Regions from separate parts of the Diaphorobacter oryzae DSM 22780 genome, predicted to be linked through region 1. Evidence: predicted binding sites of a transcription regulator. Region 1 holds the regulator's gene; each other region holds the start of a gene.
What was found. The regulator sigma-54, encoded in region 1, starts transcription at its own class of promoters, with help from an activator protein. The targets are predictions, from matches to a motif close to TGGCANGNAANCTGCTTT.

Region 1 (7,884 bases):
CGATGCCAGCCGCGCGGGCAGCTCATCGCGGTGCAGCGGCATATCGAGCGTGCCCGTGACCGCACCCGCGGGCTGCCCGGCATGCGTCAGGCTGGCGGTGATGCGGGTGCCGCCGGGCACGGTCAGGCCCGCCAGTTGCACGCGCGCCGTGACGGTGACCGTCGCACCAGCAGCACCGACAGGGGGCACGGCCAGCACGCCATCGGGGAACTGCACGCCGGCCACGTCGGCCGAGAGCGTCAGCTGCGCGCCACTGACGGGTTGGAAGCCCTGGTTGCGCAGCGTGATGGAGAGCCCCCCGGTTTCGCCGCTGTCGAGCACGCCGTCGGCGTCGCAACGCTGGGCCGGCGCCGCAATCATCGACAGCTGCAGGCCCTCGATCACCAGCGCACCGTCCGTGGAGAAGCTCTCAACCACGCCGGCGTTGGTGGCGGAGTAGCGGTCGGGCACCAGCGCAAACGCGCCGGCGCCGCGCTTGGCGAAGGCCGCGGCGCAGCGCTGGTAGTCGGCCGGGCCGTTGGCCCCAGCGGCGGCCAGTAGCGCATCGCGCGCCTCGGTTAGCGTGGGGTTGACGGGGGTGAGCTTGTAGCCCGCCACCAGATACCTCTTCATGCGGTCCTGCGCCTCCTGGAAGGGGTGCGCGTTGAGCAGGCTGGCATAGCACTCCCACAGCATGCTGGCCCAGACCTCGCCCGTGTTGTGCACCTCGGCGTTGTTGCCCCCTGCAGCGGGATTGCTCGGCGCCGTGGCGGGCAGGGCCACGCCATCGGTGATGTGCTTGAGCGTGAGCGGGTTCTTGGTCAGGTCGGTGGAATAGGGGTAGCGGCGAATGCCGTAGTACGCCGCGTTGGCTGGATCCAGCGCCGGCGGCTCGACACTGCCCAGGGCATAGGCACCGGTGGCATACACCCCCTGAAAGTTGCCATTGCCGGGCTGGTTGCGGTCGACATCGGAGACCATCATCAGCAGCGAATGGAAGTCCCCCCAGCCCTCGCCCAGGCCGCGCGCGTGGTTGCTGCCCAGGCCGCTGGCGTCGCCGATCAGGCGGTTGCTGATGAAGTGGCCCCATTCGTGGGCGATGATGGTGTTGTCCAGCGCGCTGCTGCGCTCGGCGGCGCCCAGGTCCTTCATGTGCAGCGTGACAGTGCCCACCGCATTGCGCCACACCGTGCCATCGGCCTGTGCAATGTGAATGGACGGGATGGTGACCTGGTCCCCATAGGCGCCACTGCCCATCCGGATGGGCGCTCCAGGCACGTTGTTCACCACCACCACGCCCGCGGCCCCCACGTTCTGTGCGTTCAGAACCTTGCGGGAGTACTCACAGCCGCCCCGGTCAATCAAGGCGATCTTGCCCCCCAGCGCTGCACCGTTGGTGATGGCCGAGCAACCGTCAGCGGGGACTGCCGCAACCACCTCTGCGGTGAGGTCAAAGCCCGTCGGGCCAAACACCGCGCCCATGGCACCGTAAGAACCTGCCACGCTCGCCGGTGACACCAATTCAGCCAGCGACGGCGCAGCGTTGACGAAGCGGTACATCTGCATGCGCGGCGGCGCGCCGTCGGCCGGGGTGGCCATGTTGGCGTTGTTGGTGCCGCTGTAGTCCAGCGCCTGCGCGTGCATGGCATCGCCACCCAGGCCGCCGCGGCCGAAGTTGTTGGCCTGGGCATTGCCGGCGGCCTCGTCGAAACCCGCGTCGTAAAACCAGTCGTGCAGCCAGTTGGTGGCGTAGAACAGGTTGACCACCGAGGCCGCAATCTGGTTGTTGTCCGCCAGCGGCGTCTGGCCGTGGTTGTAGGCGTAGTCGAAGACGCCCGGCGCCGTGGTGGGGGCCACGAGGTCGCCGGCGTTCCAGCCATCGGGCGCGGTCAGGTCGGCGTAGGCGTGCACGTTGTTGCCCTGGGTCTGCGTGGCACCGGCAGGCAGCCAGGGATCGTTCTGGGAGAACGGCGCGTTGCGCAGGTTCACCAGAGTGGCAGCCGTCAGGGGCGAGGCATAGCCATCGGGCGTGCCCGTGGGATGGGGCAGGCCGTTGCGACTCTGGGCGCCGGGCCAGGGCGTGTACGGCGGCGTCGGGTCGGCGAACACGCGGTAGTCATGCTGGTGCGCGGTCTGGTTGTGGCGCAGCAGCAGGCGGCCGTCGTCGGCGGCCACCACGTAGGCGTAGACATGCTCCTCGCCGTCTTCCCGCACCCGCAGCTCCACGTAGTAGGCGCTCACCAGCCCCTGCGGCAGGCGGAACCACACGGGCTTGAGGCGCGCGGGCTGCAGCAGCGTGGCGCCCTCGGCGCCGCTCACGCCTTCCGGCAGCGCCCACCACTGGTACGGGCCCGTGTCGCCCGGCGTGGGCGGCGCGGCCATCTGCAATTGCAGGGCCACGCCGGCGTCAAAGCCATAGTCCTGCAGGGCGCGGGCCACGGCGTCGGCGGCGCCCAGGCCCGTGGCCGGCGCGGCCTTGAGGACAGGCGCCGGCGCGGTGCTGCCCAGGTAGCCGCCGATGGCCGTGGCCTGTGACTGTGCGTTGAGCAGCACGGTGGCCTGGTCGCGGAACACCTCGATGCCGTCGCGCTGGTTGGTCAGCCGCACCAGGCTGGCGCCGCCCGGCAGGGTCTGCACATGGTGCAGCGGGGCGGCATCCACCTCTTGCGGGGTGACCCCGTACAAGGGCGCCAGCGCCTTGAGTTGCGCCCGCGCGGCATCGACCGGGCTGGCCGGCACGGCCTTGGCCATGCTGGAGGGGCGCAGCTGCACGAAGGTAGGCAGGCCCAGCCGCTCCTCGCGCGACAGGCTCTGCACGTTCGCGGGCAAGGCCGCGGCCTTGGGCTGGATGGCCAGGGGCGCGCTGCCCAGTGCGTCGATGGGCGCAAGCTCGCGGGCCTGTGCAAGCGGCAGGGCCAGCGCGGCGGCGCAGACCAGCGCGCCGACGGCAGCAATCCGTGACAAAGGGGGCATGGCGTGGTGAATTATCAAAATTGATAGCTGCAAGCGCTTGCCACGCAAGGGCTGCAGGCCAAAACGCCCATGAACCCGGCTGGGCATTGGGACGTTGCCGCGCCATCCTAGCCATTTGTTGCTTTGTGCAACATCCCTGAAATTGGGTAATTTGCAGCCGTGGCGACGCCTTTGTGGCGGCCGCGCCACACGCCGCTGCGGCGGCCGTACGGCCTACAGCGCCTTGCGCAGGTTGGCCGGCGCGATCTTGAGGGCCTCGCGATATTTGGCGACGGTGCGGCGCGCGCACTCGATGCCCTGCTCCTTGAGCATCTCGGCGATCTGGCTGTCCGACAGGGGCTTGTGGGGGCTCTCGGCCGCGACGAACTGCTTGATGAGGGCGCGCACCGCGGTGCTCGACGCGTTGCCGCCCGTCTCGGTGCCCAGGCCCGAGCCGAAGAAGTACTTCAGCTCGAACGTGCCCTGCGGCGTGGCCATGTACTTGGCCGTGGTCACGCGGCTGATGGTGGACTCGTGCAGGCCCAGCTCGTCGGCGATGTCGCGCAGCACCAGCGGGCGCATGGCCAGTTCGCCGTGCACGAAGAAGTTCTTCTGCCGCTCCACGATGGCGCGCGACACGCGCAGGATGGTGTCGAAGCGCTGCTGGATGTTCTTGATGAACCAGCGCGCCTCCTGCAGGCGCTGCTGCAGGCCCTGGTGGCCGTCGCCTTTGCTGCCGCCGCCCTTGTGCCCACGCAGGGCGCCGGCGTAGATGTCGTGCACGCGCAGGCGCGGCATCACGTCGGGGTTGAGCTGCACGCTGAAGGCCTGCTGCGCGCCGCGCCCGGTCTTCTTGACGATCACGTCGGGCACGATGATGTTGCGGTCCACGTCGGCAAAGCGCCGGCCGGGACGCGGCTCCAGGCGGGCGATGAGCGCCATGGCGGCGCGCGTGGCCTCCTCGCTGGCGCCGCAGGCCTGGGTGAGGCGGCGCACGTCGCGCCGCGCCAGCAGTTCCAGCGGCTGCTGGCAGATGCGCAGCGCCGTCTGCACCACGGCGGGGTCGCCCTCCTCGTCCTGGTCCATGGCGCGCAGCTGCAGCGTGAGGCATTCCGCCAGCCCCCGCGCGCCCACGCCCGCGGGCTCCAGGCTTTGCAGCAGGCGCAGGGCGACGGTGAAGCGGTGCACCAGCTCCTCGAGCTGCTCGGGGTCTTCGGCACCGGCCAGGCTGGCGGCCAGGGATTCCAGCGGCTCGTCCAGGTAGCCGTCGTCGTTCAGCGATTCGATGAGAAAGCGCAGCGCGGCCATGTCCAGCTCGGACAGGCGCAGCGCCAGGGCCTGGCGGTGCAGGAAAGCGGTGAGCGACTCGTGGCTGCGGGCCAGCTCGGTGGCATCGGTCTCGTCGCCGTCGCCGCCGCTGCGCGCGGGCGCGTCGCCGCCCCATTCGCTGTCGTCGGGCGCCATGTCCACCGTGCCGTCGCCCTCCCAGTCGGGGGCCTCGGCGGGGGCGGAGGTTTCGGCATCATTTTGGGCCTCAGAGCCCGTGGAATGAGCGTCACCAGCTATTGAATAAGCAGCATCATCGACCCGCCGGTCGTCCTCGCTCACGGGGGTGTCGGCCTGCGCCAGGCCGAACTCCTCGCGCGGCGCCTCCTCGGCCGTGCGCTCCAGGAAGGGGTTGTCGTCGAGCATCTGCTCGACCTCCTGGGCCAGCTCCAGCGTCGAGAGCTGGAGCAGGCGGATCGACTGCTGCAGCTGCGGCGTGAGCGCCAGGTGCTGCGAAACGCGCAGTGACAGGCTGGGCTTCATGGCCTGCCGCCCGCTGCCCGTGCCTGCGTCGTGCGGTGGCGGCCCATCACTCTCACATGCGGAAGTGCTCGCCCAGATAGACCCGGCGCACTTCCGCGTTGTCGACGATGTCCGACGGCGTGCCCTGCGCGAGCACATGGCCGTCGCTGATGATGAAGGCGTGGTCGCAGATGCCCAGCGTCTCGCGCACGTTGTGGTCGGTGATCAGGACGCCGATGCCGCGCGCCTTCAGGAAACCGATGATGCGCTGGATCTCGATCACGGCGATCGGGTCGATGCCCGCGAAGGGCTCGTCCAGCAGGATGAAGCGCGGCTGCGTGGCCAGCGCCCGGGCGATCTCCACGCGGCGGCGCTCGCCGCCCGACAGTGCCAGCGCCGGCGACTTGCGCAGGTGCTGCACGCGCAGCTCCTCCAGCAGCTCCGTGAGCCGGCGCTCGACCTCGGCGCGTGCCAGCGGCCGCCCGTCGGCGTCCCGTTGCAGCTCCAGCACGGCGCGCACGTTGTCTTCCACGTTGAGCTTGCGGAAGATGGAGGCCTCCTGCGGCAAGTAGGACAGCCCCAGGCGCGAGCGCCGGTGGATGGGCATGTGGGTGACGGTCTGACCGTCGATGCTGATCTGCCCGCCGTCGCAGGGCACCAGGCCCACGATCATGTAGAACGACGTGGTCTTGCCCGCGCCATTGGGGCCCAGCAGGCCGACCACCTCGCCCTTTTGCACGACCACCGACACGTCCTTGACCACCTTGCGGCTGCCGTAGGACTTCTCCAGGTGCAGCGCCTCCAGCCGGCTGACACCCTCGCGCGCCTCCTGGGGCGCGGCAGACACGCGCGCTGCGCTCACGGCCGCGCTCACTTGGCGCCGCCGCCCAGGCTGGTGCTCGGGCGCAGCACCGGCGGTTCGGTGCGCACGGGCGCGGGGGCCTTGCCCACGGCGGGCTCCTTGGGCGAGAGCACGGCGCGCACCCGGCCGCCCGGCGTGCCCGCGCTGGAGCCGGCAGGAGCCGCCTTCTGCCCGTCCACGGTGAACACGTCCGTGAGGTTGTTGTAGACGATGAGCGCGCCCGCTAGCTCGTCGGTGAGCTGTGCCTCGCGATAGCGGCGCAGCTCGGCGCGGCGGATGAACTTCACGTTGTCGGCGCGGCCGTCGTATTCGATGACCTCGCCCTCGCCCTCGACGAACTCGTCGGGCGCACCCGGCGGGGTGTCGCGCTTTTGGCGGAAGAAGGCGCGCTTGCCCGGCTCGGCCGTCACCACGCCGTACTGGAAGCCGTCGGCATCCTGGCGCACCTCCAGCTGCGTGCCGCGCAGCACGATGGTGCCCTTGGTCATGACCACGCGGCCGGTGAACACGCTGGTCTGCTTGAGCTCATCGTGGCGCAGCGCGTCGGCCTCGATGTTCATGGGCTTGTTGCGATCGGCCTTCTCGGCGTGCGCACCCGACGACAGGGCCAATGCCAGGGCGCCGAGCAAAAGGAGGGAGGGCAGTCGAGTTCTCATAGGGCACGAATCTTGCGGTCATTGTACTGACGCGATGGGCATCGCCAGCGGCACTTTGCCACGATGGTCGCGCCGGGCCCGCGCGGGGACGAAAAAAAAGGCGCGCCACCGGGGCGCGCCTCGTGCGGTGCAGCCGGCCAGGCCGCGCAAAAGCCTCAGCCCTTGCGCGCCAGCCCCGCCAGGTATTCGACGACCTGCAGCACGTTCTGCATGTTGCCGGCCATGGTGCCGTCGGTGTAGTAGCGGCCGGCCACGCCCATGGAGGGCACGCCCTCCACCTGGTAGGCCTCCTGCATCTGCACGGCCTTGCGCGCCTGGTTGGAGACGGTGAAGGAGTTGTAGACCTCCTTGAACTTGGCCACGTCCGCGCCCTGCTTGCCGATCCAGTCGAAGATCAGCTCGTCCTTGTTCAGCGGCTGGCGCTCCACATGTACGGCGCGGAACACCTTGGCATGCAGCTCCGGCAGCTTGCCCATGCCTTCGAGGGCGAAGTACAGCTTTTGCTGCGGCACGAAGCTGGCGTTGAAGGCCACCGGCACGCGGCGGATCTGCAGGTCCTTGGGAGCGGCCTTCATCCAGGCCTCCAGCGCGGGCTCGAAGGTGTTGCAGTGGGGGCAGCTGTACCAGAAGAACTCGACCACCTCGATCTTGCCGGCCGGCGCGTCGGGCGCCACGGGCTTGCCCAGCTTGACGTAGTCCTTGCCTTCCTTGAACTGGCGCGCCTGCGCCAGCGCGGGCGCGGCCACGGGCAGGCTCAGGGCGGTGGCGGCAGCCGCCGAGGCGGCGGACAGGGAAAACTCACGGCGTTTCATGTAATGGACACTCCTAGGACGGTATGGAGGGTTGTGAGCATCAGCCCGGGGAAAAGTTCAGCGCTGCACCCGCACCAGCGCGGCCTCGACGCCCGCGCCGTCAAGTTTCTCCTTCAGCGATTCGGCATCGTCGCGCTTGGCGAACGGGCCCACGCGCACGCGGAACACCGTGCGGCCGTTTTGCTCGCGCTCGCTCACGCGGGCCTCCCAGCCCAGCATGGCCAGCTTGGCGCGCTGCGCGTCGGCGTCCTGCTGGGTGCGGAAGGCCCCGGCCTGCACGAAGTACTCGAACGGGTCGGCGCCCACCGCGGGCGCGGCATTCGCCTTGGCGCGTGCCAGATCGCCCAGCGGGTCGGCCGATGGCGGGGTGGCCGCCGGCTTGCTGGCGGCCGCGCGCGTAGCGGGGGCCGCGGCGGTGGCGAGGGGCGTGCCGGCCACGGCCGGCGCGGCGGGCGCCTCCGTGGTGGCGGAGGCCTCGGGCGCGGGAGCCGGCGTCACGGGGCGCACCGGGTTCTTGCCGTACAGCGGCGCGTTCGGATCCCAGTTCTTGTTGCGCTGCGCCTCGTCCTGTTCGGAGGAGGCGCGCGGGCCGGTCTTGTTCAGGAAGGGCACGGGCACCTTGGTCACGTAGACGGCCACGGCCAGCGCGGCCCCCAGCCCCACGATCACCCCGAGAATGAAGCCCACGACGGTTCCGCCGCGTTGCTGTTTCTTCATATCAGTTATCACTCACATTCTGGCTGGCGCAGACACACCCAGCACCGCCAGGCCATTGTGCAATACCTGGGCCGTGGCCGCGACGAGCGCCAGGCGCGCCAGCTTGACGGCCTCGTCG
Region 2 (7,884 bases), on a different contig from region 1:
TCTGCCGGATTCCTGGGCGACGAACTGCCCAGCGAGCGCTACAGCAACAAGATGCTGCTGGAACAGGCCTTGCGGTCCATCCGCGACGGCGACATTTTGCTGGCCCATCTGGGCATCTGGTCGCGCAAGGACGCATGGGCGCCGGCCGTGCTGGAACCGCTCATCAAGGGCTTGAAGGAGCGAGGGCTGTGCTTTCGGACCTTGCGCGAGCATCCCGACTACGGCATGAAGGCCAAGTCATAACTGACACAGCCCGGCGCTATGCTGGGCGCAGACAACCCCCGATGCGATGGTGAATCCCATGCCCTGGCTGACCCAGCCGTTTGATGCCGCACAGCAATGGCTTTTCGAGTCGCTGGTGCAGCCCCTCTTGTTTGCGCTCGGGCAGGCCAGCGTGCTGGAGGACGGCTATGACGCCACGGGGTGGCTGCTGGTCGGCCTGCTGCAGCTGGTGGTCATGCTGGCGGTGATTGCACCTTTGGAGCGCTGGCGGCCGGTGGAGCCGCTGCGCGACCGCGCCGCCGTGCGTACCGATGTGCTCTACACGCTGATCCATCGCTTGGGCCTGTTCCGGCTGGTGCTGTTCTTCACGCTGACCCCGGTGTGGAGCGATGTGTTCGGCGCGCTGCGGGTGCACGGCTGGCAGACCTTTCAGCTCGATGCGCTGTGGCCCGGAGTGACGGACCAGCCCATCGCGAGCCTGCTGCTGTACCTGCTGGTGTTCGACTTCGTGGACTACTGGATCCACCGCGGGCAGCACCAGTTCGGCTGGTGGTGGCGGCTGCACTCCCTGCACCACTCGCAGCGCCAGATGACCATGTGGAGCGACAGCCGCAACCACTTGCTGGACGATCTGCTGCGCGATGTCATCCTCGTCGTCGTGGCCCAATGCATAGGCGTGGCGCCGGGCCAGTTCGTTGCCATCGTGGCGCTCACCCAGCTCAGCGAAAACCTGCACCATGCCAATCTGCGCCTGTGGTTCGGCCGCTTCGGCGAGCGCCTGTGGGTCAGCCCACGCTTTCACCGCCTGCACCATGCGATAGGGATCGGACACGAGTCGCAGGCGCCCGCGCCAGGGGCTTCGCGTGCCACGGTGCTGGGAGGCCACAATTTCGGTGTGCTGCTGCCATGGTGGGACATGCTGTTCGGCACGGCCAATTTCGAGCATCGCTACGACCCCACCGGCGTGCGTGACCAGGTCGAACCCGGCGCGGATGGCCAGGTGCGCGACTATGGCGCGGGCTTCTGGGCGCAGCAGTGGCGCGGCCTGCTGCGCCTGGTGGGGCGCGCCTGATCATCCAATGGCGCTATGCTTGCGCGCATGGGGCTACTCCTTGATTCTTTCTGGCGTGCGGCGGGCTACTGCCTGATTCCGCGCGTCATCGCGCTGTCGCTGCTGCCGCTGCTGCTGATCACGGCTGTCGCCGTGGGGGGCGGCTACCTGTTCTGGGCCCAAGCGGTGGCCTGGATGCAGGGCGCGCTGGAAGGCTCCGACTGGTTGGCCCTGCTGTGGGGGTGGCTGGGCAACTTCGGCGTGGACAACCTGCCCGTGGCGCTGGCGCCGCTGCTTGTGCTCATGGGCGCCACCCCGCTGATCGTCATCGTCTGCGTGCTGGCCGTGGCCGTGCTGATGGCGCCGGCGGTGGTGACACTGGTGGCGCAACGGCGCTTTCCGCAGTTGCAGCGCAAGCGCGGCGGCTCCTTCATCGCCAGCGTGCTGTGGTCCTTGGCATCGACGGTTGCGGCGCTGCTCGCTCTGGTCATCTCCGTGCCGCTGTGGCTGGTACCGCCCCTGGTACTGGTGCTGCCACCGCTGATCTGGGGCTGGCTGACCTACCGTGTCATGGCCTTCGACGCGCTGGCCGACCATGCCAGCAAGCCCGAGCGCCAGGAAATCTTCAAGCGCCACAGGCTGAGCCTGCTGAGCATCGGGGTGTTGACCGGCTTTCTGGGGGCGGCGCCGGGCATTGTCTGGGCCTCCGGCGTGGTGTTTGCCGCGGCGTTCTTCGTGCTGGTGCCCGTGGCCATCTGGATCTATACGCTGGTGTTCGCTTTCTCGTCCCTGTGGTTCACCCATTTCTGTTTGGCGGCACTACAGCGGCTGCGGCAGGAGCGGGGCGAGGGTGCGCCGGAGGTCGTGAATCCCGCGGCACCCGCCACTGCGCCTGCACTTCCGGCTTCTTCTGAGTAATCCCCGCCCATGACCCCTTCCTTCGGCCTCATCATCGTCGGCGACGAAATTCTGTCGGGCAAGCGGGCTGACAAGCACCTGCCCAAGGTCATCGAATTGCTGGCGGCCCGTGGCCTGGCATTGGCCTATGCCGACTATGTGGGGGATGACCGGCCACGCATCACGGCGGCGCTGCAGCGGGCCTTTGCCACGTCGGACGTCGTCTTCAGCTGCGGCGGCATCGGCGCCACGCCCGACGACCACACCCGCCAGTGTGCGGCTGCCGCGCTGCGGTGCCCCCTGGTGCCGCATCCGCAGGCGCAGGCGCTCATTCGCGAGCGCATGCAGGACGTGGCGCGCGAGCAGGGCGAGGTGTTCACCCCCGATAGACCGGACAACCTGCATCGGCTGAACATGGGCGTGTTTCCCGAAGGCGCGCGCATCATTCCCAATTCCTACAACAAGATTCCGGGCTTTTCGTGCGACGGGCCGGGCGGTGGCTCGGTGCATTTCGTTCCCGGCTTTCCGGTGATGGCCTGGCCGATGGTGGAGTGGGTGCTGGACCACCACTGCGCGCAGTGGTTCAACCGCCAGCCGCAGACCGAGCACTCCATCGTGCTCTATGGCGCGATGGAGGCCGCGCTCACTCCGCTGATGGAACGCATAGAGGCCGCGCACCCCGGCATCAAGGTCTTCAGCCTGCCGAGTGTGGACCACCCCGTGCACGGGCGCCATGTGGAGCTGGGGGTCAAGGGCGCGGCGGCGCTGGTGCCACCGGCATGGGAGGACTTACGCCGGGCATTGCACCAGATTGGGTCTTCCATGGGCCCTGAAGTGGTGCGCCATTTGTAAAAGGGCGCGCCGCATAAAATGCATGCACTGTATTGGTGCGTAATGGCGGCGTTCTAAGGCAGGCCGCCGCAGGTGCCCCGGCCCGGTGTGTGTACCGGTACGTTGGCATGCAAACTGCTTTTCTTTCCGCATCATTTTTGATGAGCACTTCTATTCCTGGAGAACCCTGATGGCCAAGACCGTTGCAGACGTGATGAAGATGGTGAAGGAGAACGAGGTCAAGTTCGTGGACTTCCGCTTCACGGACACCCGTGGCAAGGAACAGCACGTGACCGTGCCCGTGTCCCACTTCGACGAAGACAAGTTCGCCTCCGGCCACGCGTTCGATGGTTCCTCCGTTGCCGGCTGGAAGGGCATCGAGGCTTCGGACATGCAGCTCATGCCTGACCCCAGTACCGCCAACATCGATCCGTTCTTCGAGGAAACCACGCTGTTCCTGCAGTGCGACGTGATCGAACCCGGCGACGGCAAGGCCTATGACCGCGACCCCCGCTCCATTGCCAAGCGCGCCGAGGCCTACCTGAAGGCTTCCGGCCTGGGCGATACGGCCTACTTCGGCCCGGAACCCGAATTCTTCATCTTCGACGGCGTGCGCTGGTCCAACGAGCCCGGCAAGGTCATGTTCGAGATCGAGGAATACGAAGCCCCCTGGAACAGCGGTGCCAAGCTGGAAGGCGGCAACCGCGGCCACCGCCCCACCGTCAAGGGCGGCTACTTCCCCGTGCCTCCCGTGGACAGCACGCAGGACATGCGTGCCGAAATGTCCCTGATCATCGAGTCGCTGGGCATTCCGGTCGAGGTGTTCCACCACGAAGTGGCGGGCGCCGGCCAGAACGAGATCGGCACCAGGTTCAGCACGCTGGTCGAGCGCGCCGACTGGACCCAGGTCATGAAGTACGTGATCTGGAACGTGGCCAACGCCTATGGCAAGACGGCTACCTTCATGCCCAAGCCCTACGCGGGCGACAACGGCTCCGGCATGCATGTGCACCAGTCCATCTGGAAGGACGGCAAGAACTTGTTCGCCGGTGACGGCTATGCCGGCCTGTCGGACTATGCCCTGTACTACATCGGCGGCATCATCAAGCACGCCCGCGCGCTGAACGCCATCACCAACCCCGGCACCAACAGCTACAAGCGCCTGGTGCCCGGCTTCGAGGCGCCAGTGAAGCTGGCCTACAGCTCGCGCAACCGTTCCGCTTCGATCCGCATCCCCTATGTGGCCAACCCCAAGGGCCGCCGCATCGAGGCACGCTTCCCCGATCCTCTGGCCAACCCCTACCTGTGCTTCTCGGCCCTGATGATGGCCGGCCTGGACGGCGTGGAAAACAAGATCCACCCGGGCGAGGCCGCCACCAAGGACCTGTACCACCTGCCGCCCGAGGAAGACAAGCTGGTGCCCACCGTGTGCCATAGCCTGGACCAGGCCCTGGAGGCGCTGGACAAGGACCGTGGCTTCCTGACCAAGGGTGGCGTGTTCTCCGACGCCATGCTGGACGCCTACATTGAGCTCAAGATGGGCGAAGTGCAGCGCTTCCGCATGGCTCCGCACCCCGTCGAGTACGACATGTACTACTCGCTGTAAGCCAAGGGCCGTGCGCCCCTTGCGGCGTATGTCCTCTTGACCAGCAAAAAGAAGCGGCTTCGGCCGCTTTTTTTATATATGACGCAGGCCCGCATGGAACATTGGGCAGGTTGCAAGGATCTGCTTCAATCCCGCCGGGTTGGCCGGGCGCAATTGGCGCCATCGGGTGATTGCGGGATACTTGCCTGCATTGCGCATGCCTGACGCATGCCATGTGAGGAACTCCATGAAAAACACACTGTTTGCTCTGACTGCCCTTGTCGCCGTGCTGCACCCCGCCTGGGGGCAGGACCGCATCTACCGTTGCGGCAACGAATACACCAACAACGCCACCCAGGCCAAGGAGCGTGGCTGCAAGCTCGTGGAGGGCGGCAATGTGACTGTGCTCCAGGGATCCCGGCCGGCCGCGGCCACGTCGGGGGGCGGCTCCAGCGCATCGACCTCCGGCAGCGGTACCAGCAGCAGTTCGCCCGCGAATGCGCCGCGCGTGGATGCGGCCGACCAGCGTGCGCGGGACGCGGATGCACGCGCCATTCTCGAGGCCGAGCTGCGCAAGGCCGAGTCCCGGCTGGCCGATCTGCGCAAGGAATACAACGATGGTTCGCCCCAGCGGACGGCGCTGGAGATGCGCAACCCGCAGGGTTATATCGAGCGCACGGCCGAGCTCAAGGCCGGCGTGACCCGTGCCGAAGCCGATGTGGCAGGCATCAAGCGCGAGCTGGCGCGCCTGAATAAATAAGCAGGCCCGCACCCCGAGGAGCGATCATTCAAGCGCCGAACCCGCCGGAGCGTTACCAGGCGCTGGACCTCGTCTCCACGCTCACTGCCGTCCTGCATCCCGACGGCGCTGCGGTGTTCGTCAATGCCGCGCTGGAAAACGCCCTGGGCCTGTCGCGCCGTACGCTGGAGGGCGTGGACTTCTGTGGTCTATTCACCGATCCGACGATCATGCAGACGGCACTGGCCGGTGCGCGGGGGCGGGATTTCGCGGCGCTGCGCTTCGAGGCCGTGCTGCGCCGCACGCAGCAGGAGGCGCTGCCCGTGCATGCCAGCGTGACGGTGGTGGAGCACAACGGCGATGTGCTGGTGGAGCTGTGGCCCCTGGAGGCCCAGGCACGCCAGGACCGTGAGGAGCGCCTGCGCGAGCAGGCCCTGGCCAACAAGGAGCTGATCCGCAACCTCGCGCACGAGATCAAGAACCCGCTGGGCGGCATCCGCGGCGCCGCGCAGCTGCTGGAGATGGAGCTCGACAGCCCCGACCTCACCGAGTACACCCAGGTCATCATCCACGAGGCCGACCGCCTGCAAAGCCTGGTGGACCGGCTGCTCGCGCCGCACCGCCATCCCCATCTGGTGGGCGACGTGAACATCCACGAGGTCTGTGAGCGCGTGCGCTCCCTGATCCTTGTCGAATACCCCCAGGGCCTGTGCGTACAGCGCGATTACGACACCTCCATACCCGAATTCCGCGGCGATCGTGCGCAGCTCATTCAGGCCGTGCTCAACATCGTGCAGAACGCGGCCCAGGCGCTCTCCGCGCGCATTGCGGCCGGCGATGCGGTGATCACCCTGCGCACGCGCGTGGCCCGGCAGGTCACGTTCGGCCGCCAGCGCTACCGGCTGGCATTGGAATTGCATGTCATCGACAACGGACCGGGCGTGCCCGAAGCCATCAAGGAGCGGATCTTCTATCCGCTGGTGACGGGCCGGGACGGGGGATCGGGGCTGGGCCTGACGCTGGCGCAAACCTTTGTGCAGCGGCACCATGGCCTGATCGAGTGTGAAAGCAGGCCAGGCCGCACGGACTTTCGCATCCTCATCCCTCTGCCCTGAGTTCCGCCGTGTCAAACCACCGGGAAATCGGGGAAAGGGAGCTAGAACACATGAAGCCGATCTGGATAGTAGACGACGACCCATCGATCCGCTTCGTCCTGGAAAAGGCGCTGGCGCGCGAGAACCTGCCCACGCGCAGCTTCACGCAGGCGCGCGACGTGCTGGATGCCCTGGCCGACGTAGCCTCGGGCGATTCGGCCCACCAGGGGCCGCAGGTGCTGGTGAGCGACATCCGCATGCCGGGCGGATCGGGCTTGCACCTGCTGGAGCAGGTGCGCGCGCAGCAGCCCGGCCTGCCGGTCATCGTCATGACCGCCTACTCGGACCTGGACAGCGCCGTATCCGCCTTCCAGGGGGGCGCCTTCGAATACCTGCCCAAGCCCTTCGATCTGCCCAAGGCCGTGGAGCTGATCCGCCGCGCGGTGGAGGAAAGCCAGCGCGAGGAAGTGGCGGAGCACCAGCAGACGGCAGCGCCCGAGATGCTGGGCCAGGCGCCCGCCATGCAGGATGTGTTTCGCGCCATCGGCCGGCTGAGCCAGAGCGTGGTCACGGTGCTCATCACGGGCGAGTCCGGCGCGGGCAAGGAGCTGGTGGCGCGCGCGCTGCACAAGCACTCGCCGGTGGCGGGCGGCCCCTTCGTGGCCATCAACACCGCGGCGATCCCGAAGGATCTGCTGGAGAGCGAACTCTTCGGCCACGAGCGCGGCGCTTTCACCGGCGCGCAGACGCAGCGGCGCGGCCGCTTCGAGCAGGCCGAGGGCGGCACGCTGTTCCTCGATGAAATCGGCGACATGCCCTTCGACCTGCAGACGCGATTGCTGCGCGTGCTGTCGGACGGCCAGTTCTACCGCGTCGGCGGCCATGCTGCCGTGAAGGCCCATGTGCGTGTGATCGCCGCCACGCACCAGAACCTGGAGCAGCGCGTGAAGGACGGCGTGTTCCGCGAGGATCTGTTCCACCGCCTGAACGTGATCCGCCTGCGCCTTCCTGCCTTGCGCGAGCGCAGCGAGGACGTGCCCATGCTCACGCGCCATTTCCTGCAACAGAGCGCACGCCAGCTCGGTGTGGAGCCCAAGCGCATTTCCGAGGGCGCGCTGGCGCTGCTCACGCGCTTTGCCTTTCCGGGCAACGTGCGCCAGCTGGAGAACATCTGCCACTGGCTCACCGTGATGGCGCCGGCCCAGGTGATCTCGGTGCAGGATCTGCCGCCCGAGGTGCTGGGGGCTCCCCTGAGCGCGGCGCCGGCCGTGGCGGGTGAGCGGGCCCTCGGGGGAGAAGCCGGGGCGCTCGGCGACGCGGGTGCGGCAGCACCGGCCGGTACCTTGCCCATGGCGGTGCGCCAAGAAGACCTGCCGCCCCCCGCTGCCGCGGCCCCTGCGGCCGGCGGCTGGGAGCAGGCGCTGGAGAGCGAGGCGCAAAGACTGCTGCAGGACGGCCGCGCCGA
Region 3 (7,884 bases), on a different contig from region 1:
CGAGCTGTTCGGCTACGAGGAGGGCGCCTTCACCGGCGCGCGCCGCAAGGGCAGCACGGGCAAGATCGTGCAGGCGCACGGCGGCACGCTGTTCCTCGACGAGATCGGCGACATGCCGCTGTCCATGCAGGCGCGGCTGCTGCGCGTGCTGCAGGAGCGCAGCGTGGCGCCGCTGGGGGCCGCGCGGCAGATCGACGTGGACGTGAACGTGGTCTGCGCCACGCACCGCAACCTGCGCGAGATGATGGCGCAGGGCCAGTTCCGCGAGGATCTCTACTACCGCCTGAACGGGCTCGTGGTGCGCCTGCCCGCGCTGCGCGAGCGCACCGACCTGGCCGTGATCGTGGCGCGGCTGCTGCGCGCGCAGTGCGAGGCCGACGGCCTGCGCGGCGCCGGCGCGGGCCCGGTGCGCGTGTCGCCCGAGGTCATGGCGCTGTTTGCCGCCCATGCCTGGCCGGGTAATCTGCGCCAGCTGGCCAACGTGCTGCGCACCGCGGCGCTGATGGCCGAGGGCGCGGGGGACACCATCCTGCGCGAGCATCTGCCCGAGGATTTCCTGGAGGACTGCGATGCGCTGGTGCGGCAGGGCGCCGCGGTGGCGCAGGCACAGCAGGCCACTGTGCCTGGCGCGGATGGCGCGGCCGCGCCCTTTGATGCCGGCGTGCGCCGGCTGGGCGAGGTCACGTCCGGCGCCCTGCAGCAGGCGCTGGCGGCGCACCAGGGCAATGTGTCGGCGGCGGCGCGCGCGCTGGGCGTGTCGCGCGGCACGGTGTACCGCCATCTGCGGGCGCAGCGCTCCTGAAATAAGAGCTGTTGGCGCTTGATGTAAAAGGACTTCAGGCAAAAAAGTGCCTGAAGTTCCCTCTAGGCAAGCGCTAGAAGCTACCAGCTTGATAGCATCAAAGCGTGCCCGAAGGCGGCGGCCCGAGTGCCTCGATGGCCGCCCACTCCGCGTCGGAGTACAGCCGCGAGCGGGTCAAAAAGCGCATGCCCGTCGCCCCTTCGAGCGAGAACATGCCGCCGCCGCCCGGCACCGCGTCGATGAGCAGGTGCGTGTGCTCCCAGTACGCGAACTGCGCCCGGCTCATGTAGAACGGCTGCCCGGCGATCTCGCCCAGCAGCACGTCGGCGTCGCCCACCAGGAACTCCCCGCGCGCGAAGCACATGGGGGCGCTGCCGTCGCAGCAGCCGCCCGACTGGTGGAACATCAGCGGGCCGTGCTGGGCCATCAGCCGCTCGATGAGGGCCGCGGCAGCGGGCGTGGCCGACACGCGGGCGGCAGCGGGGGCGGGCGAGTCCATGCGCGCGCTCCCGTCAGGCGGCCATGTCCAGCACCACGCGCCCCTGGATCTGGCCCTTGTGCATGCGGGCGAACACGTCGTTGATGTTCTCCAGCCGCTCGGTGCTCACCGTGGCCTTGACCTGGCCGCGCGCGGCGAAGTCCAGCGACTCCTGCAGGTCCAGCCGCGTGCCCACGATGGAGCCGCGCACCGTCACGCCGCGCAGCACCATGTCGAAGATGGGCAGCGGGAAGTTGCCCGGCGGCAGGCCGTTGAGCGACACCGTGCCGCCGCGCCGCACCATGCCCAGCGCCTGCTCGAAGGCCTGGGGCGACACGGCCGTGACCAGCGCGCCGTGCGCGCCGCCGATCTCCTTTTGCAGCACGGCCGCCGGGTCGGCGTTGCGGGCGTTCACCGTCACGCTGGCGCCCAGCCGGCGGGCCAGCGCCAGCTTGTCGTCATCCACGTCCACGGCGGCCACGTTCAGGCCCATGGCGCGCGCGTACTGCACGGCCATGTGGCCCAGGCCGCCGATGCCGGAGATGGCCACCCAGTCGCCGGGCTTGGTGTCGGTCACCTTCAGGCCCTTGTAGACCGTCACGCCGGCGCACAGCACGGGCGCGATCTCCACAAAGCCCACCTCCTTGGGCAGGTGGCCGACGTAGGCGGGGTCGGCCAGCGCGTAGTCGGCAAAGCCGCCGTTGACCGAATAGCCGGTGTTGCTCTGCGACTCGCACAGCGTTTCCCAGCCGCCCAGGCAATGGGTGCAGCAGCCGCAGGCCGAGTGCAGCCAGGGCACGCCCACGCGGTCGCCTTCCTTCACATGCTTGACGTTGGCGCCCACGGCCGCGACGAAGCCCACGCCCTCGTGGCCGGGGATGAACGGCGGATTGGGCTTGACGGGCCAGTCGCCCTCGGCGGCGTGCAGGTCGGTGTGGCACACGCCCGAGGCCTCGATCTTGACCAGGATCTGGTCGGCCGCCGGCCGGGGCACGGGCACTTCCTCAATGGTCAGCGGCTTGCCGAATTCGCGCACAACGGCGGCCTTCATCGTCTTGGCTGGCATGGGGGGAACCTCCTTCTCTGTGGTGACGGGGTGCGGGGCGGGCCGGCCCGAAGGCGCCCGCCGCCGCGGGCGGTGCCTGCCGCAGAGCGGCAGGCGGGGAAGCCGGGGCTCAGAAGAAGCCCAGCGGCTGCTGGGTGTAACTTACCAGCAGGTTCTTGGTCTGCTGGTAGTGGTCCAGCATCATCTTGTGGTTCTCGCGGCCGATGCCCGACTGCTTGTAGCCGCCAAACGCCGCGTGCGCGGGGTAGTGGTGGTAGCAGTTGGTCCACACGCGCCCGGCCTGGATGCCCTTGCCCATGCGGAAGGCGCGCGCACCATCGCGGCTCCACACGCCGGCGCCCAGGCCGTACAGCGTGTCGTTGGCGATCTCCAGCGCCTCTTCCTCGGTCTTGAAGGTGGTCACCGACACCACGGGGCCGAAGATCTCCTCCTGGAAGATGCGCATCTTGTTGTGCCCCCTGAACACCGTGGGCTGCACGTAGTAGCCGCCAGCCAGGTCGCCGCCCAGCGCAGTGTTGCGCGCGCCGCCGATCAGGCATTCGGCGCCTTCCTGCTTGCCCAGGTCGAGGTAGGAGAGGATTTTTTCCAGCTGCTCCTGCGAGGCCTGGGCGCCGATCATGGTGCTCTTGTCCAGCGGGTGGCCCTGCTTGATGGCGGCCACGCGCTTGAGCGCGCGCTCCATGAAGCGCTCGTAGATCGACTCCTGGATCAGCGCGCGGCTGGGGCAGGTGCAGACCTCGCCCTGGTTCAGCGCGAACATGGCGAAGCCCTCCAGCGCCTTGTCGAAGAAGCCGTCGTCGGCGGCCATCACGTCCTCGAAGAAGACGTTGGGGCTCTTGCCGCCCAGCTCCAGCGTCACCGGGATGATGTTCTGGCTGGCGTACTGCATGATCAGCCGGCCGGTGGTGGTCTCGCCGGTGAAGGCGATCTTGGCGATGCGGTTGCTCGACGCCAGCGGCTTGCCCGCCTCCAGGCCGAAGCCGTTGACCACGTTGAGCACGCCGGGCGGCAGCAGGTCGCCCACCAGCTCCATCAGCACCAGGATGGAGGCGGGCGTCTGCTCGGCCGGCTTGAGCACCACGCAGTTGCCGGCGGCCAGGGCCGGGGCCAGCTTCCACACGGCCATCAGGATGGGGAAGTTCCACGGAATGATCTGGCCCACCACGCCCAGCGGCTCGTGGAAGTGGTAGGCGATGGTGTCGCCGTCGATCTCGCTGATGCCGCCCTCCTGCGCGCGCACGGCGCCGGCGAAGTAGCGGAAATGGTCGATGGCCAGCGGAATGTCGGCCGCCATGGTCTCGCGCAGCGGCTTGCCGTTGTCGATGGTCTCGGCCACCGCCAGCTGCAGCAGGTGGGCCTCCATGCGGTCGGCGATCTTGTTCAGGATGTTGGCGCGTGTCGTGGTCGAGGTGCGGCCCCAGGCCGCCTTGGCCTTGTGCGCGGCGTCCAGCGCGGCGTCGATGTCCTTGGCGTTGGAGCGCGGCACGGCGGTGAACACCTGCCCGGTGACGGGCGAGACGTTTTCGAAATACTGCCCGTCCGCGGGCGGCACCCACTGCCCGCCGATGTAGTTGCCGTACTGCTGCTTGTAGGGGTTGGCGATGCCAAGGCTGGCGATTTCGGCCATGTTCATGCTGTGTCTCCTGGGTGGTTATGGGTGTTTCGCTGCCCGGAGCGGGCGGCGTACCTCTTACCGCAATAGCCATGCCAGCGCGGCCGCACAGGGGGCGGGCGGCGGCCGGTGTCGCGCGCTGTGCCGTGGCGGGGCAACGGCTGTTCCGGCCCGGTGTTCCAAAGCGGCACAGCCGTGCCCCGGCCAGGGCGGGGCGCAGCGCGGTGGTTTGCTATTGATTCAGTAGCTGTTTGCGCTTGATGGACGGGCGCTGCAGGCCATTTTTGCTCAAACTTCCGGGCCCGCCCCGGTGTGCGGTGCGCTGTCGGCGGGCAGCGGGGCCAGCGGCGGCAGCGCCGCCAGACGCGTGGCGGCCTTGTGGCCCTGCTGCACGGCGCGGCGCAGGTCGCCCAGCAGGCCGGCCCATTCGTGCACGGCGGCCACCTCCAGCCGCCCCGATGCGCCGGCGCGCAGCAGGTCGGCCTTGGCGTCCTCGTAGGCCGCGTCGAAGCGGGCCTGGGCGGCGTCCACGGCGGCCGGGGTGTCGCCGGCGGCGCCCTCGGGCGTGGCGGCCTGCGGATCGGCCGCCGCAAAGAAGCCCAGCGCCGCCGCGCAGGCGGGGGCCAGCGCCTGCAGCGGGTGGTCCGCCAGCATGGCTGCGGACTCGGGGCGCGGCGCGCGCAGGGCCTGCAGGCCCGTCTGGTGCATCACGCGCGCCAGGGTGTCGTAGTAGCCGGCGATGCGCAGCAGCTCGGGCATCTGCTCGGCCACGTCGCGCGACAGGGCCTGTCGGCTCACGTCGCTGACGAAGGCGCCCACCTGCTGCTGCAGCTGTTCCAGGGTCTGCAGCTGGCGGGTGAGCTGTGCGCCGGCCTGCGGCGGTGCCGTGGCGGTGGCGCCCGTGGGCACCAGGCGCGTGGCATCGGCCGCCAGGCGCATGGCCTGGTGGCCCACGCGGGCCATCTCGCGGCGCAGGGCCTGCAGGGCCAGCGCGGGCACGGCGGCCACGTTGTGGTCCAGAAAGCGCGCCCGGGCCTCGTCCTCCTCGGACGAGCGAAAGCGCCGCAGCAGAAAGCGCGCCAGCGGCGCGGACAGCGGCCACATCAGCAGCACGCCCAGCACGTTGAAGGCGGTGTGGAACAGCACGAGCTGCGTCACCGCATCCCCCTTGCCGGTGAACCACAGGCCCAGCGCGTGGATGAGCGCCAGCAGCGGCGACAGCAGCGCCAGGGCCACCGCCGCCGTGACTACGTTGAACAGCACATGCGCCGCGGCCAGCCGCCGTGCGTTGGCGGTGGCGCGGATGGCGGCCAGGATGCCGGTGAGCGTGGTGCCCACGTTGGCGCCGATCACCAGGCCCGCGCCCACCTCCACCGCCAGCGAGCCGCCCGCCACGGCGGTGAGCGCCACGGCCAGCGTGGCCGAGGAGGCCTGCAGCACCACCGTCATCGCCAGGCCGATGAGCACGGCCAGCGCCAGGCCCGGCAGGTCGCTGGACAGCGGCGGCAGCGCCTGCGGCCCCAGCCCCGTGAAGCCCTGGCGCAGCAGCTCGATGCCCAGGAACAGCACGCCGAAGCCGGCCACCGCCTGGCCCAGCGCGCCGCGCCGCGTGCCGCTGCCGGCGAGGGTGAGCGCCATGCCCGCGCCGATGAAGGGCAGGGCGAAGGTGTCCACCTTCATCGCAAAGCCCAGCCAGGCCACGAGCCAGCCGGTGACCGACGAGCCCAGGTTGGAGCCGAACACCACCCACAGCGCCGAGCTGAAGCCCAGCAGCCCGGCGTTCACGAAGCCGATGGCCGCCACCGTCATGGCGGTGGACGACTGCACCAGCGCCGTGAGCGCCACGCCCGTCACCAGCCCGTGCAGCGGCGTGCGCGTCCACGCGGCCAGGATGCGCTCCAGCGCGCGCCCGGCGGCCAGCTTCAGGCCGTCGGTCAGCATGGTCATGCCCAGCAGGAACAGGCCGATGCCGCCCAGCAGCGTGCCGGCGGCGAGCAAGGGAGTGGTGCTGGCGGTCAAGGCGTTGGGGCGGGGCTTGCGGAGTTTTGCGGCGGGGTGTTTTGCTATTGAATGAATAGCTATCAGCGCCGGTCATCCGGGCGCTAAAGGCCGATTCTATGGAGATTCCTGCCCGCAGACAGGCCCGCCGGCCCCTCAGGCCGTTGCGGCCCAGGCGCCGCGCTGCAGGCGGTACAGGCAGTGCGCGCGCAGCGGATGGCCGGGCGCGAGGGCCGGGTGCTCGAAGGCCTCGCCGGGGCATTCGCGCATGCCCAGGCGCCGCATGACGGCCTGGGAGCGCAGGTTGCCGACGGCGGTGAAGGCGACGATCTCCTCCAGCCCCAGCCAGTCGAAGCCCACGCGCAGCGCCAGCCGTGCGGCCTCGCTGGCCAGGCCCTGGCCCCAGTAGGGACGGGCCAGGCGCCAGCCGATTTCCACGCAGGGGGCGAAGGGCAGCTCGGGCGCGGGCGTGTGCAGGCCCACGAAGCCCATGAAGCGGGGCGTCCCGTCCAGCAGGCAGTCGGCGGCCCAGAAGCCCCAGCCGCGCTCGTGGATCAGCGCCTCGATGCGGTCGGCCATGGCATCGCTTTGCGCGCGGGTGAGCCGCGCGGGGAAATGCTCCATCACCTGCGCGTCGTCATTGAGCGCCGCGAAGGGCGCGCGGTCGGCGTCCGTCCAGGGCCGCAGCCGCAGGCGGGGCGTGGCCAGCCAGTTGGCGGGGGGCGCGTTCACTTGGTGCCGAAGATGCGGTCGCCCGCGTCGCCCAGGCCCGGCAGGATGTAGCCGTGCTCGTCGAGCTCGCGGTCGATGGCGGCGGTGTAGATCGGCACGTCGGGGTGGGCCTGCTGCAGGGTGGCCACGCCCTCGGGGGCGGCCAGCAGGCAGACGAACTTGATGGAGCGCGGCTGCAGCTGCTTGAGGCGCTGCACGGCGGCGGCGGCGGAGTTGCCGGTGGCGAGCATGGGGTCGACCACGATGATGTCGCGCTCGGCCATCTCGGAGGGCATCTTGAAGTAGTACTCGACGGGCTGCAGCGTCTCGGGGTCGCGATACAGGCCGATGTGGCCGATGCGCGCGCCGGGCACCACGTTGAGCATGCCGTCCAGGAAGCCGTTGCCCGCGCGCAGGATGGACACCAGCACCAGTTTCTTGCCGTCGATCATCTTGGCGGTCATGGTCTCCAGCGGGGTCTCGATGGTCACGTCCTGCAGCGGCATGTCGCGCGTGACCTCGTAGGCCATCAGGGTGGACAGCTCGCCCAGCAGGCGGCGGAAGCTGTTGGTGCTGGCGTCCTTCTTGCGCATCAGGGTCAGCTTGTGCTGCACCAGGGGGTGGTCGATGACGTGGACGTTGCTCATGGGCTGGTGCCTCTTATGGGTGAAAGGAGAAAGGACGTTCGTGAAGCCGGAATTTTGCACCCGGGCCCCGGGGGCCATGGCCGCAGCAGGGCCATATCGGGTGGCCTGGCGGCCCGGCGGTTCAGCCGCCCGCCGGCTCCGTGGCCAGGAACTGCGCGTAGCGCGCCAGGTCCACGTTGCCGCCGCTGATGACGATGCCCACGCGCTTGCCCTGCAGCCGCAGGCCGCCATGGCGGGCGGCAGCGAAGCCCAGCGCGCCCGTGGGCTCGACCACGATCTTCATGCGTTCGGCGAAGAAGCGCAGGGCCTCGATCAGCTGGGCGTCGGTGGCGGTGACGATGTCCGACACGCCGGCGTGGATGAGGGGGAAGGTGAGCGTGCCCAGCGCCTGGGTCTGGGCGCCGTCGGCAATGGTGCTGGGCGTGTCGATGCGCACGATCTGGCCGGCGCGCAGCGACTGCTGGGCGTCGTTGCCGGCCTCGGGCTCCACGCCGATCACCTGGCAGTGCGGCGCCAGCGCGCCGGCCGCCAGCAGGCTGCCCGACAGCAGGCCGCCGCCGCCCAGGGGCA
Region 4 (7,884 bases), on a different contig from region 1:
CGCATGCACGCCCGCGGGCACGGTGCAGGCGCTGTCGCCCGCCGTGCTCAGGCTCACTCCCACGCAGGCCAGCGCCGGGCCGGCCGCCGCGCAGTACAGCGCCGCCGCAAGGCGTGGGAAGAAGAGGGGATGGCGGTGCATGAATGCTCCTGTTTTGATAGCTTTTGGCGCTTGTCGGTAAAGGGTGAAGTGCCAAAAAAGGCAAAAAAACCGCCGACTGCCGGGCATCGTAGACAGGCGCGACCGCCTTGCCCATCGCACAAATGGACTAGGCAAAGGCGGTGCCTGGTGCGGTAGGCGCGCGGCGGCATGGGCCGGCTGTGCCGCCGCGGACGGGCGCTCAGTGGTCCGGCTTGAGCAGGGCGCGCCGGTACTGCACCGCCTCGGCCACATGGGCCGGGCCCACGGTGTCGCTGCCGGCCAGGTCGGCGATGGTGCGGGCCACCTTCAGCGCGCGGTGCGTGCTGCGGGCCGACCAGGCCAGGCGCGCGGCGGCGGCCTGCAGGAAGCGGGTGGCGGCCTCGTCCAGCGCGGCCAGGCGGTCCAGGTCCCGGCCCTGCAGCGCCTGGTTGGGCCCGCCCTGGCGCCGCAGCGCGCGTTCATGCGCGCGGGCCACGCGCTCGCGCACGGCGGCACTGGGTTCGCCGGCGGGGGCGTTCAAGAGTTCCTCGGCGGGCAGGGCGGGCACCTCCACATGCAGGTCGATGCGGTCCAGCAGCGGGCCGCTCAGCTTGCCCTGGTAGCGTGCGATCTGGTCGGGCGTGCAGCGGCAGGCGCGCTGGTGCGATCCGAAGAAACCGCAGGGGCAGGGGTTCATGGCGGCGACGAGCTGAAAGCGCGCCGGAAACTCCGCGCGCTGCGCCGCCCGGGCGATGGTGATGCGCCCGCTCTCCAGCGGCTCGCGCAGGGCCTCCAGGGCGTTGCGGGCGAACTCCGGAAATTCATCCAGAAACAAAATGCCTTCGTGCGCCAATGAAATCTCGCCCGGCTTCGGGGGCGAGCCTCCGCCCACCAGCGCCACGGCGCTGCAGCTGTGGTGCGGACTGGCGGTGATGCGCTGCATCCACTGTGCGGGCGTGAAGCGCCCGGCCAGGCTGGCCACGGCCGCGCTCTCCAGCGCCTGCTCCACACCCATGGGCGGCAGCAGCCCGGCGAAGCGCTGGGCCAGCATGGACTTGCCCGAGCCCGGCGGGCCGACGAGCAGCACGCCGTGGCCGCCGGCGGCGGCGATCTCCAGCGCGCGCTTGGGGGCCGCCTGGCCCTTCACGTCGGCCAGGTCGGGGCCGCCGCCGTGCACCGCGGGCGCCGCGGCCTGCAGGCGCTGCCAGCCGGTGTCGCCGTCCGGGGGCGGCGGCTGCGTGGCGGCGGGCAGGAATTGGCGCACCACGTCGAGCAGGTGGCGCGCGCGGTAGACCTCGGCGCCGGGCACCAGGGCGGCCTCTTCGGCGCTGCCCGGCGGCAGCACCATGCGCACGGGCGGCTGCAGCGCGCGCAGCGCCAGGCTGGTGGCCAGCGCGCCGCGCACGGGCCGCAGCAGGCCCGACAGCGACAGCTCGCCGGCGAACTCCCAGCCCTCCAGCCGGTCGGCGGCGATCTGCCCGCTGGCGGCCAGGATGCCCAGGGCGATGGGCAGGTCGAAGCGGCCCGAGTCCTTGGGCAGATCGGCCGGCGCCAGGTTGACCGTGATTTTCTTGTTGGAAGGAAACTCCAGCCCGGCGTTCTGCAGCGCCGAGCGCACGCGCTCGCGCGCCTCCTTCACCTCCACATCGGCCAGTCCGACCAGGGCGAAGCTGGGCAGGCCATTGGCCAGATGCACTTCGACGGTGACGGCGGGCGCCTGCAGGCCCAGCAGGGCGCGGCTTTGCACCAAAGCAAGACTCATCGTGCGGACTCTCCCCAGGCAGGTGCGTGCGATCGGCGCAGTGGGTGGCTCGCAGGGGGCGCTGTCGCACTGAATTGGTGCGATATGCGGCCAGATGCAATCCCCGTCACTGCATGTGCGCCGCCAAATGTACCCGGGCGGTGCGCGCAGGGGCCTGGCGTGGGGTGGCACGGTCCATGCATTGGGGGGGTATCAGCCACTTCAACACCCCCGGAGGAAACATGCCCCGCCTTTCCCTGAAGACCCTGAGCCTTGCCTGTGTCGCCGTGGCCGTGCCTGGCCTGGCCAGCGCCGAACTCACGGGCAATGTGTCCCTGACCACCAACTACAAGTTCCGTGGCCAGGACCAGGACGTGAACCGCATCAAGGCGGTGAGCCCGGCCCTCCAGGGCGGCTTCGACTACAGCTTCGGCGAGAGCGGCTTCTATGTGGGCAACTGGAACTCCAGCGTGGATTGGCTGCCCGGCAATTCGGTCGAGGTCGACCTCTACGGCGGCTACAAGTTCAAGGCCGGCGCGGTGGACCTGGACGTGGGTGCGCTCACCTACCTCTATCCCGGCAATACCACGGGCAACACCACCGAGCTGTATGGCGCGGCCACCTATGGGCCGGTCACGGCCAAGTACTCGCACACGGTGTCCAAGGACTACTTCGGCTGGGCCGGCGCCAAGACCTCGAGCAACCGCGGCCGCAACACGGGCTACCTGAACCTGGCCTTCGTGCAGGAAGTGGCGCCCAGCATCACGCTGAAGGCTTCGGTGGGCTACACCCGCTTTGCTGGCGACATCCGGGACCTGGGCGTGCCCAGCTACGTGGACTACAGCCTGGGCGGCGCCTACGACTTCGGGGGCGGCCTGTCGCTGTCCGCGGCCGTGGCGGGTGCCAACAAGAAGGACTTCTTCGGCGATGCCAACAAGGCCCGCCTGATCGTCACGCTCACCAAGACCCTGTAAACCGGACCGTCGAAAGGAAACGATCATGAAAATGGTCACCGCCATCATCAAACCCTTCAAGCTCGACGAGGTGCGCGAGGCCCTGTCGGACATCGGCGTGCAGGGCATCACCGTGACCGAGGTGAAGGGCTTCGGCCGCCAGAAGGGCCATACCGAGCTGTACCGCGGCGCCGAATATGTCGTGGACTTCCTGCCCAAGGTGAAGGTCGAGGCCGCCGTGTCCGACGAGCTGGTGGAGCGCGTCATCGAGGCCATCGAGGGCGCGGCCCGCACCGGCAAGATCGGCGACGGCAAGATCTTCGTGGCCCACCTCGAGCAGGTGGTGCGCATCCGCACCGGCGAGACCGGCAAGGATGCCCTGTAAGCACGCGCAGGCCTTCGTCCCTCCAGACACACAGAGATTCGCCATGAAAAAACTGCTTGCTTCCTTCCTGCTTGGAATAGGCCTGCTGGCCGGCGCCGCCGCCGCGCTGGCCCAGTCACCCGCCGCGCCCGAGGCGGCCACCGCCACCGCCGCCCCGGTGGCGGCCGAGGCGCCCGCGCCCGCCGCTGCGGCCCCCGCCGCCGAGGCCACAGCGCCCGCCCCGGCGCCCGCGCCCAAGGTCGATTCCGGCGACACCGCCTGGATGCTGACCTCCACGCTGCTGGTGATCCTCATGATCATCCCCGGCCTGGCCCTGTTCTACGGCGGCCTGGGCCGCAGCAAGAACATGCTGTCGGTGCTGATGCAGGTGTTCGTGGTCTTCGCGCTGGTCTCGCTGCTGTGGTCCATCTACGGCTACAGCCTGGCGTTCTCGGGCGAGGGGCGGTACTACGGCGACTTCGCCAAGCTCTTCCTCAAGGGCGTGGGCATGGACACCTTCGGCGCGCTGGCCACGATCCCTGAATACGTGTTCGTCTCCTTCCAGGGCACGTTCGCGGCCATCACCGTGGCGCTGATCGTGGGCTCGTTCGCCGAACGCATCAAGTTCGCCGCCGTGCTCATCTTCGCGCTGCTGTGGTTCACCTTCAGCTACGTGCCCATGGCCCACATCGTGTGGGGCGGCGGCCTGCTGGCGGCCGACGGCGCGCTGGACTTCGCGGGCGGCACGGTGGTGCACATCAACGCCGGTATCGCCGGCCTGGTGGGCGCCTACATGGTGGGCCGGCGCATCGGCTTCGGCCGCGAGGCGTTCACGCCGCACTCGCTCACGCTGACCATGGTGGGCGCATCGCTGCTGTGGGTGGGCTGGTTCGGCTTCAACGCCGGCTCTGCCGGTGCCGCCAACGCCGCCGCCGGCCTGGCCTTCATCAACACGGTGCTGGCCACCTCGGCCGCCACGCTGTCGTGGATCGCCGGCGAGGCGCTGCACAAGGGCAAGGCCTCCATGCTGGGCGCCGCATCGGGTGCTGTGGCGGGCCTGGTGGCCGTGACGCCGGCCGCCGGCTTCGTGGGGCCCATGGGCTCCATCGTGATCGGGCTGATCGCCGGCCTGGTGTGCCTGTGGGGCGTGGGCGGGCTCAAGAAGATGCTCAAGGCCGACGACGCCTTCGACGTGTTCGGCGTGCATGGCGTGGGCGGCATCGTGGGCGCCATCCTGACCGGCGTGTTCGCGGCCCAGGGCCTGGGCGGCACGGGCGGCCTGACGCCCGACACCTTCCGCATGGGCGCGCAGGTGTGGATCCAGGTCAAGAGCGTGCTGTTCACCATCGTGTGGTCCGGCGTGGTGTCCGTCATTGCCTACAAGATCGCCGACCTGCTGGTGGGCCTGCGGGTCAGCGAGGAGGCCGAGCGCGAGGGCCTGGACATCACCTCCCACGGCGAGACGGCCTACCACCGTTGAACCGGTACCTGTTGCTTCCAAGGAAATTTGGCCCGCCTCGCGCGGGCCTTTTTTTGTTCCGGTGCAGGGTCAGTGCAGCGTCTTTTCCTCGGCGCGCAGGGTCAAGACCCGCACACCGCTGCCGGTCACGGCCACGGTGTGCTCGAACTGCGCAGACAGCTTGCCGTCGCGTGTGACGACTGTCCAGCCGTCCTCTTCGGTTCGGACGGTATGTCGTCCCTGGTTGATCATCGGTTCGATGGTGAACACCATGCCTTCTCGCAGCACCAGGCCCGTGCGAGGCCGGCCCCAGTGCAGTACCTGCGGAGGTTCATGCATTTGGCGTCCAATGCCGTGCCCGCAGTATTCCCGCACGACCGAATAGCCGCTGCGGCGGGCGTGCCGCTCGATGGCATGCCCCACATCGCCGAGCGTGGCACCAGGGCGAACGGCCCAGATGCCTTTCCACATTGCCTCGTGGGCCACCTGCACGAGCCGCCTGGCTGCCAGCGGGACCTCGCCCACCAGATACGTTTTGCTGGAATCGGCGATGTAGCCGTTCTTCTCCAGCGTGATGTCGAAATTGACGATGTCGCCGTTTTGCAGGATGTCCGTCGCGCAGGGGACGCCGTGGCAAACCACATGGTTGGGAGAGGCGTTGAGCGCGTAGGCATAGCCGTACTGCCCCTTGCTGGCCGCGCGGGCTCCCAGGCCATTCACGATGAGGTCATCGACCAGCTCGTTGACCTGCAAAGTGGACATGCCGATCAGGTTCAGCCGATCCAGGCGGCCGAACACTTCCGCCAGCAGCCTGCCGGACTCCGCGAGCAAGGCGATTTCCTCCGGCCGCTTGGTCATGCCTCAGCCGCCGCAGCGGTGGGTGGTGCAACGCCGGCCGCCCGCAGTTCGCGGGCAACGATGTCGTTGAAGCTCTGCGTCGGACTCATTTCGCACAGCATGCCGATCCTGATCCAGAAGGCGGCCTGCGCGTTGATCGACCGGCACGACACGGCGCTTGCCTTGCGCAGTTGATCGTGCAAGTCATCGTCGATGTTCACAATGCCCATGATGTGATTCGTATATAGAACGTATATGAATTATATGCTATCGCCAAAAGCAAGGCCCACGACCGGCGCGATGGTGCTGCGGGACAATGCCCGTATGCAACCGTACTGGACGCCCTTGGCCGCTCCGCCCGCGCAACTGGGCGAGTCCCCCTTCTGGCACCCGCAGGAGGCGCGCCTGTACTGGGTGGACATCGCCGGGCGCGCCGTGCTGCGCAGCGAGGCCGACGGCGGCGCGGTGCAGCGCTGGCCCCTGCCGGCCGAGCCCGGCTGCATCGCTCCCGCGCACCGCGACGGCGCGCCCGCCGGCCTGGTGCTGGCGCTGCGCGACCGCATCTGCCACGCGCCGCACTGGGGCGGGCCGCTCACGACCATCGCGCGCCTGCCCATCGACCCCGCCACCGAGCGCGCCAACGACGGCAAGTGCGACGCGCTCGGCCGCTTCTGGGTGGGCACGGTGCACGAGCCCGCCAGCGGGCCGCGCCAGAGCGTGGGCGCGCTGTACTGCATCGACGCGCGCGGCCCCGGCGCGGCGCGCGTGCGCCGCATGCTGGGGGGCGTGGCCACGGCCAACGGCCTGGCCTGGTCGCCCGACGGTCGCACGCTGTACTGGAGCGACACGCCCACGCACACCATCCGCGCCTGGGACTGCGACGCCCAGCGCGAACCCGTGGGCGCGCCGCGCGTGCTGCACCGCTTCGACCCCAAGCCGCCGGGCTGGAGTGCGGAAACGGACGATCCGGGCGGGCCGGCCTATGGCGGCCGCCCCGATGGCGCCACTGTGGATGCCGAGGGCGCCTACTGGTGCGCGCTGTACGAGGGTGCGCGCGTGCTGCGCCTGTCGCCCGAGGGCCGGGTACTGGCCGAGCTGCCCACGCCGCTGGCCTGCCCCACCATGCCCTGCCTGGGCGGGCCGGACGGGCGCACGCTGTTCGTCACCTCCGCGCGCCAGGGCCGCGGCGCGGCCGAGCTGGCGCGCTGGCCGCTGTCGGGCCAGCTGCTGGCCACGCGCGTGGCGGTGCCGGGCCTGCCCGTGGCCGGGTGCGCGCTGGGCTGAGCGCGCCGGCAGGCCCTGGACGCGCGGCGCCGCGCGATTGCGCTCACGCGGGGCGTTCAAAAAATTCAAACCGGCCCGGGCGCCCCGTGCGCGGGGTGGGCAGTACCATCGCCCCATGGATACAGCCCTTCGCCAGATCATCGACCAGGTGCGCGACAGCGCCGAACGCCGCGCGGCCTTGCGCATCTGCGGCGGCGGCACCAAGGACTCCATCGGCCCGGGCGCGGCGCAGCCGGCGGGCGAGCGGCTGGACATGCGGCCGCTGTCGGGCATCGTGAGCTACGAGCCCAGCGAGCTGGTGGTCACCGTGCGGGCGGGCACGCCGCTGGCCGAGCTGGAGGCGCTGCTGGCGCGCCATGGCCAGAGCCTGCCGTTCGAGCCGCCGCGCCTTGCCGCGGGCGGCACCGTGGGCGGCACCGTGGGCGGCATGGTGGCGGCCGGCCTGTCGGGCCCGGCGCGCGCCAGCGTGGGCGCGGTGCGCGACTATGTGCTGGGCGTGGAGATCGTCAACGGCCGGGGCGAGCTGCTGCGCTTCGGCGGCCAGGTGATGAAGAACGTGGCGGGCTACGACGTCTCGCGCCTCATGGCCGGTGCCTGGGGCCAGCTGGGCGTGATCACCGAGGTCAGCCTCAAGGTGCTGCCTGTGCCGCCGGCCGAGGCCACGCTGCGCTTTGACTGCGGCCAGGCCGAGGCACTGCGCCGCCTCAACGACTGGGGCGGCCAGCCCCTGCCGCTCAACGCCAGCTGCTGGGTGGAGGACGCGGGCGTGGGCCAGCTCTACGTGCGCCTGCGCGGCGCCCAGGCCGCCGTGCAGGCCGCCTGCCGCAGCATGGGCGGCGCGCTGCAGGACGGGCCCGGCGTGCCGCAGGACTGGCAGGACTGCCGCGACCAGCGCCTGCCCTGGTTCACCGCGCGCGCCGCGGACCACGCGCTGTGGCGCCTGTCCCTGCCCCAGACCGCGCCCGTGCTGGCCCTGCCCGAGGGCGTGGCGCCGCCGCTGGTGGAATGGCATGGTGGCCTGCGCTGGGTGCAGGCGCCGCACGCACAGGGCGCGGCGCTGCACGCGCTGGCCGCCGGGGTGGGCGGGAGTGCTTCTTTATTCATAGCTGCTGACGATTGTGGGGCG

Region 2: a site for sigma-54 is predicted at 3,126-3,143, ahead of glnA (type I glutamate--ammonia ligase). Genes of this name have one in related genera too.
Region 3: a site for sigma-54 is predicted at 4,039-4,056, ahead of adh (aldehyde dehydrogenase). Genes of this name have one in related genera too.
Region 4: a site for sigma-54 is predicted at 2,048-2,065, ahead of BP68_RS10245 (TorF family putative porin). Genes of this name have one in related genera too.

Annotation. Positions count from the first base shown of each region.
Region 1 is NZ_JCANUL010000002.1:318,187-326,070, reverse strand. Features, by position in the region: gene BP68_RS04725 (IPTL-CTERM sorting domain-containing protein) at 1-2,943, opposite strand, end outside; gene BP68_RS04720 (RNA polymerase factor sigma-54) at 3,166-4,740, opposite strand; gene lptB (LPS export ABC transporter ATP-binding protein) at 4,793-5,581, opposite strand; gene lptA (lipopolysaccharide transport periplasmic protein LptA) at 5,590-6,237, opposite strand; gene BP68_RS04705 (thiol:disulfide interchange protein DsbA/DsbL) at 6,393-7,049, opposite strand; gene BP68_RS04700 (SPOR domain-containing protein) at 7,107-7,766, opposite strand; gene argS (arginine--tRNA ligase) at 7,779-7,884, opposite strand, start outside.
Region 2 is NZ_JCANUL010000003.1:2,814-10,697, forward strand. Features, by position in the region: gene BP68_RS06060 (polysaccharide deacetylase family protein) at 1-243, shown strand, start outside; gene BP68_RS06065 (sterol desaturase family protein) at 302-1,294, shown strand; gene BP68_RS06070 (EI24 domain-containing protein) at 1,322-2,191, shown strand; gene BP68_RS06075 (competence/damage-inducible protein A) at 2,201-3,022, shown strand; gene glnA (type I glutamate--ammonia ligase) at 3,192-4,607, shown strand; gene BP68_RS06085 (hypothetical protein) at 4,834-5,346, shown strand; gene glnL (nitrogen regulation protein NR(II)) at 5,370-6,440, shown strand; gene ntrC (nitrogen regulation protein NR(I)) at 6,491-7,884, shown strand, end outside.
Region 3 is NZ_JCANUL010000001.1:284,410-292,293, forward strand. Features, by position in the region: gene BP68_RS01315 (sigma-54-dependent Fis family transcriptional regulator) at 1-802, shown strand, start outside; gene BP68_RS01320 (DUF779 domain-containing protein) at 900-1,301, opposite strand; gene adhP (alcohol dehydrogenase AdhP) at 1,315-2,346, opposite strand; gene adh (aldehyde dehydrogenase) at 2,456-3,979, opposite strand; gene BP68_RS01335 (Na/Pi cotransporter family protein) at 4,247-5,977, opposite strand; gene BP68_RS01340 (GNAT family N-acetyltransferase) at 6,113-6,688, opposite strand; gene upp (uracil phosphoribosyltransferase) at 6,685-7,314, opposite strand; gene BP68_RS01350 (threo-3-hydroxy-L-aspartate ammonia-lyase) at 7,436-7,884, opposite strand, start outside.
Region 4 is NZ_JCANUL010000005.1:111,622-119,505, reverse strand. Features, by position in the region: gene BP68_RS10255 (fibronectin type III domain-containing protein) at 1-141, opposite strand, end outside; gene BP68_RS10250 (YifB family Mg chelatase-like AAA ATPase) at 341-1,882, opposite strand; gene BP68_RS10245 (TorF family putative porin) at 2,104-2,835, shown strand; gene glnK (P-II family nitrogen regulator) at 2,861-3,199, shown strand; gene amt (ammonium transporter) at 3,243-4,658, shown strand; gene map (type I methionyl aminopeptidase) at 4,728-5,495, opposite strand; gene BP68_RS10225 (ParD-like family protein) at 5,492-5,704, opposite strand; gene BP68_RS10220 (SMP-30/gluconolactonase/LRE family protein) at 5,799-6,758, shown strand; gene glcE (glycolate oxidase subunit GlcE) at 6,874-7,884, shown strand, end outside.